2 linked regions of the Lentimonas sp. CC4 genome follow. The protein of the gene in region 2 binds, or shares a complex with, the protein of the main gene of each other region. Links are inferred from orthologs where the notes say so. Each region holds a gene or a part of one and is shown on either strand. Other genes may lie near its edges.

Region 1 (2,970 bases), 390 kb from region 2 along the record:
TTAAATAAATAAGGATAAAGGAAGACGAAATAAGAATAAAGCACTTAACCATTATCAATCAGACACTTAAGTAACTAAATAGCAAAACAACCAAAAATAAGAATAAAAGCACCGAAAATAAGGATAAACACATAAGTAACTCCCAATAGCAGGACACAGCACGACAAAAACCATTTCCTACCATTAAGAAAAAAAAGCGTCGCACCTGCCTCAGCCCCCCACCTGAAAGGCCTTTCAGAGTCTATTCCTAGATATCTCATCACAACTCGCATAGTGAACCCCTGCCTCAAATCTGCTCTCGATCTCGTATTCCCACGGAGTTGTGTGCATTGTGGCGACGCGATCGAAGAATCGCCCTACGAGTTCCTCTGCGCTCCCTGCGCCCAAGAGATCCTGCCCTGCCTCCCGCCTGCCTGCAAAACCTGTGGCTATCCTTTTTTTGGAGCGGTCGTTGGCCCAAAGGTGTGCCCGCACTGCGTCGACCTCGATCCTGTCTTTGACCATGGTAAGGCGTTGTTTATCGCCAAAACCGCGGGACGCAGCCTCCTACATCATCTCAAATATCAGTCGGGCTTCTATGTATTGAGAGACCTTCAGAAAATAGTCACCACCTCGAGACATTATTATGACTACATTCAAGATGCCACCTTTGTGCCAGTTCCGTTACATCCGACCAAGCTACGAGAGCGCGGATTTAACCAAAGTGAGAGGATTGCTAAGATGCTGGTAGCAGCCACCGAAGGGCGCTCTCAAGTAGAACATCTGCTAATACGACGTGTGTATACACAGAGCCAAACCCGCCTGAATCATGTGGAACGTCACCGAAACGTAAAAAATGCCTTTGCCTTAGCGCCCGATGCGGTTCTAATTCCCGACAAACAATACATCCTCGTCGACGACGTTTTTACCACAGGGTCGACACTCAACGCCTGCGCTCGTGTTCTCCGCGATGCAGGCGTCCTCCACCTGAACGTCGTCACCATTGGACATGGCTAGCGTCTGTTCCCTACATTTTAATTACTAACTTCATCTCACATCATGGCACTCTTCGGAAAACCACAATACTCGACAGTCACCGTAAAAAAGAAGGATATCCCCAAGGATCTTTGGACGAAATGCCCAAAAACTGGTGAAATCATCTATAATAAGGTGCTCAAAGAGAACCTTATGGTCGTGCCATCCAGCGGCTACCACTTCCCGCTCAAAGCACGTGACCGCATCCATTCGATGCTGGACGAAGGCACTTTCGAAGAGATGGACATGGGTGTCAGTTCGCTCGACCCACTTGAGTTCAACGCGACGAGCTCTTACCCTGAAAAGCTGAAAGCCAACCAGAACAAGACCAAGGAGACCGACACCGTCATCTCTGGCGTCGGCATCATGGGTGGCATCAAGGTGAGCATCGCAGTCATGGACTTTCGCTTCATGGCAGCTAGCCTCGGCTCTGCAGCTGGCGAAAAGTTGACCCGCACCATTGAGCGCGGTGTCGATCAAAAGATTCCCGTCATCATCGTCTCTGCTTCGGGTGGTGCACGTATGCAGGAAGGCATCCTCAGCCTCATGCAAATGGCCAAAACCAGCGCGGCACTCGCCCGCTTGAGTGAAGCAAAGATCCCTTATTTCTCGATTTTGACCAACCCGACCATGGCTGGTGTCATGGCAAGTTACGCGTCCCTCGGTGATGTCATCATCGCCGAGCCCGAAGCATTGATTGGTTTTGCAGGCCCTCGCGTGATCAAAGAAACCACACAACAGGATCTTCCTGCCGGTTTCCAAACATCCGAATTCCTAGTCGACCGCGGTCTGATTGACCTGATCATCCCACGTGGCGAAATGCGCGATCGTATGATCAACATGCTCAAGGCGCTCTACCGAGCACCGAAAGCGGCAAAAGCTAGCTAAGCACCTTGGCCATATGTCTGCGCCGGCCGACTATAACGCGACACGCGACTATCTGTATTCCCTTAAACACAAGGGCGCAAAATACGGCATTGATCGTATGCGCCTGTTCGTGGATGCACTCGGGCACCCTGAAGAAGCGTTCCCGGTCATCCACGTCGCCGGCACCAACGGCAAAGGCTCGACCTGCTCGATGCTGGAGTCGATCTACCGCGCCAACGGCTACAAAACGGGGCTCTACTCCTCGCCACACTTAGTGCGCCAAGGTGAGCGCGTGCAGGTCAACCGCGAGATTCTGGACGAGGCCGACATTGTGGCCTACACCAAGCACCTCAAGCCCGTCGCCGAACAGATCGGCGAAGGTGATCCCGACGACCATCCATCGTTCTTCGAATTTATGACGGCCATGGCGTTTTTGCGCTTCGCCGAAGCCAAAGTCGATCTCGCCTTCCTGGAAACCGGACTCGGCGGCCGTCTCGACGCGACCAACGTGGTCGATCCAGAACTCTCGATCATCACATCCGTCAGCCTCGACCACATCGAGCAACTCGGCGATACCATCGAGAAAATCAGTTGGGAGAAGGCCGGTATCATCAAGGCTGGCAAACCTGTGCTGATCGGTAAACTCCCCGACGCAGCCGAATCAGTGGTGCGCAGAGTCGCCCGCGACAAAGGTAGCCCACTCTACTCCGTCTGTGAGCGCTTCCCTGAGTTCGACGCACTCCCCGAAACCAATCTCTCTGGCTCCTGCCAACGTTGGAACGCCGCAACTGCCGTTTACGCGGCCGAAATTCTCAACGAACGCTTCCCGATCGATACCGCACGCACTGCCGAAGCGCTGCAAACCATTCACTGGCCCGGCCGTTGGGAGACGATCCAACTCGCCGACAAGACCCTCATTCTCGACGCCTCGCACAACCCCGAAGGCTCTGAGATGCTGGATGAGAATTTACAGAAGCTGTTCGAGCAGACCAAGCAAAAGCCGATCATCGTCGCGGGCACGCTCGGCGAGTTTCGCGCCCGCAGCCTGATGGCAGTCGTCAGCCGCCACGCCCGCGAGCTACATTTACT
Region 2 (2,907 bases):
GCACTCATCGTAGAAGTCACTCAAAGCGGAGCGGCAGGCCTTATATTATTTAGCAGCGGCAGCACTGGCCACCCCAAGGCCATGATCCACAACACCGATCACCTACTCAATCAGTTTGCTAAAAAACGTAAACGCAGACTCAGCATCCTGATCTTCCTGCTCTTCGATCACATCGGAGGCCTCAACACACTCTTCAACGGCCTCGCAAGCGGCGCGCTCATTGTCACGCCACGCTCACGTGACGCCAATATCGTCGCCGAAGCCATTCAGCGCCACGGCGTCAATCTACTGCCAGCATCTCCGACCTTCCTCAACCTATTCCTACTCAGCGGCGCCCACCGGAACTACGACCTCTCTAGCCTCCGCTTCATAACGTATGGCACCGAACCAATGCCAGAAAGCCTACTACTGAGACTCAAAGAAGCGCTACCCGACGTCGCCTTCATCCAAACATTCGGCACCAGCGAAACTGGGATCTCACAAACGGTCAGTCGCTCTTCCAGCAGCACACAAATTAAAATCGACGACCCTAACTCCGAACACAAAATCGTCGAAGGCGAACTCTGGCTGCGCTCCAAAAGCCAAATCCTAGGCTACCTCAACCACGAGATGTCGCGCTTCACTGCCGACGGCTGGTTTAAAACTGGTGACCTCGTCGAAGAAGCCGACGACGGATTCCTCACGATTACAGGCCGACGGGAAGATATAATTAATGTCGGCGGCGAAAAAGTCACTCCCTCGGAAGTCGAAAGCATCTTGCTCGAACTCCCAGAAGTCGCCGATTGCCTCGTCTATGGCCAACTAAATGCAATCACGGGCCAAAACGTTGCAGCTGAAGTCGTCCCCGCTCAAGACACCGACCGCAAGGCACTCAAGCGCAAGATCAAGCAACATTGCCGCAAAGCACTCAGCCCCTACAAAGTGCCCGCACGCATTCAATTTACAGATCAGACAACATTCAGTGACCGCTTCAAAAAAAGCCGAATCGCACAGGCCAAACCAAACGACTAAACTACGTTTTTGCATCTACCCCCCCCTGATCAAATACGTAACAAAGTCATTGCACCCAAGCGAAAGCTCCACTTACATGATCGGTAATTCAATCTTATGCACTCCATAGAGCACAGAGATTTGATTCACACTCTCTATTAAATTAAAGCCCTCAGAAAGGAATCACCTTGGACTTAAAAGCTATCAAACAGGTCGTTGAAATGATGAAACGTTCGGAAATTTCCGAATTCGAAATCGAGGAGGAAGGCTTCAAGCTACGCCTCAGCCGCAAGAATGGCGAAACTCAGATCATTCAAGCCGCAGCACCACTCGCAGCCGCGCCAGTAGCTGCCGCAGCGCCAGTAGCAGCTGCCGCAGCACCAGCCGCACCGGTCGAAGAAGTCGGCATCTCCATCGTCAAATCTCCGATGGTCGGAACTTTCTACGCAGCAGCCTCCCCTGAGAGCCCTGCATTCGCTAAGATTGGCACAAAAGTGAACGCAGACTCGACCGTCTGCATCATCGAAGCCATGAAGGTGATGAACGAAATCCAAGCCGAAATCAGCGGCACCATCACAGAAGTTCTCATCGAGAACGGTGAAGCCGTCGAATACGGCCAGCCGCTTTTCAAAGTTAAAACGGCTTAATCCGGATGCTTAAAAAAGTTCTCATCGCAAATCGAGGCGAAATCGCACTTCGCATCGTCCGCGCTTGTAACGAACTTGGGATTAAGACGCTTGCCGTCTATTCCGAGGCAGACGAGCAATCTCTCCACGTGCAACTCGCTGACGAAGCAATCTGCATCGGCCCAGCTGCGGGCAACCTCAGCTACCTAAAGGGTGATCGCATCATCGCGGCTGCCGAGATTGCAGATGTGGATGGCATTCACCCCGGCTACGGCTTCCTTGCCGAAAACGCTGATTTCGCCGAGCAATGCGCCGAATGTGGCATCAAGTTTATCGGACCTGGCTCCGAAGCGATCATCAATTTCGGCGACAAGGCTAAGGCACGCGACATGGCAATCAAAGCCAAGGTGCCAGTCATCCCAGGTAGTGATGGCACTGTTGACAATGAAAAGGACGCACTCGCAACTGCCAAAAAAATTGGTTTCCCGGTCATCATTAAGGCTGTCGCCGGTGGCGGCGGCAAGGGCATGCGCACCGCGCACAACACAGTCGCATTCGTTAAAGAATACAACAATGCCCGTAACGAAGCCGAAAAGGCATTCGGCAACGGCGCCGTATATCTCGAACGCTTCCTAGACGCGCCACGTCATATTGAAATCCAGCTCCTCGGCGACCAATTCGGCAACGTGATCCACCTCGGCGAGCGTGATTGCTCAATTCAACGTCGCCACCAAAAGGTGATCGAAGAAGCGCCCTCCCCATTCATTTCGGAGAAAATCCGCAAACAAATGGGTCGTGACGCAGTCAAACTGGCAAAGTCAGTCAACTACGAAGGTGCCGGCACCGTTGAGTTCCTCGTCGATGGCAACGGCGACTATTTCTTCATCGAAATGAACACCCGCATCCAAGTGGAGCACGGTGTCACCGAAGAAGTCACAGGTGTTGACTTGGTCAAAGAACAGCTCCTCATCGCCAGCGGCAAGCCACTCAGCTACAAGCAGGACGACATCAAGATCACCAAGCACTGCATCGAGTGTCGCGTATGCGCCGAAGATCCGGGTCGCAACTTTGCACCCTGCCCGGGTGAAATCGGGCTCTATTACGCCCCAGGAGGCCACGGTGTGCGCATCGACTCGCATTGCTACAGCGGCTACACGATTCCGCCCTACTACGATAGCATGATCGCAAAGGTCATGACTTTCGGCAAAACACGTGAGCTAGCACTCGACCGCATGGATCGTGCACTTGGCGAATACTTGATCCGCGGCATTAAAACGAACATCCCGTTCTC

The links. The genes of interacting proteins can lie anywhere in the genome.
Region 1: the proteins of accB (region 2) and accD are in contact, whole or in part, in a solved structure (PDB 8UXZ), measured with the Escherichia coli proteins. The link is inferred for Lentimonas sp. CC4 from one-to-one orthologs.

What each region holds. Positions count from the first base shown.
Region 1 is NZ_CACVBO010000001.1:880,574-883,543, forward strand. It holds accD (acetyl-CoA carboxylase, carboxyltransferase subunit beta), read left to right. Parts: upstream 1-1,038; coding sequence 1,039-1,902; downstream 1,903-2,970. Other genes in the region: GZZ87_RS03890 (ATP-binding protein), read left to right, coding at 1-12; GZZ87_RS03895 (ComF family protein), read left to right, coding at 274-996; GZZ87_RS03905 (folylpolyglutamate synthase/dihydrofolate synthase family protein), read left to right, coding at 1,916-2,970.
Region 2 is NZ_CACVBO010000001.1:1,267,279-1,270,185, reverse strand. It holds accB (acetyl-CoA carboxylase biotin carboxyl carrier protein), read left to right. Parts: upstream 1-1,178; coding sequence 1,179-1,637; downstream 1,638-2,907. Other genes in the region: accC (acetyl-CoA carboxylase biotin carboxylase subunit), read left to right, coding at 1,643-2,907; GZZ87_RS05565 (fatty acid--CoA ligase family protein), read left to right, coding at 1-1,011. UniProt on the Escherichia coli protein: This protein is a component of the acetyl coenzyme A carboxylase complex; first, biotin carboxylase catalyzes the carboxylation of the carrier protein and then the transcarboxylase transfers the carboxyl group to form malonyl-CoA.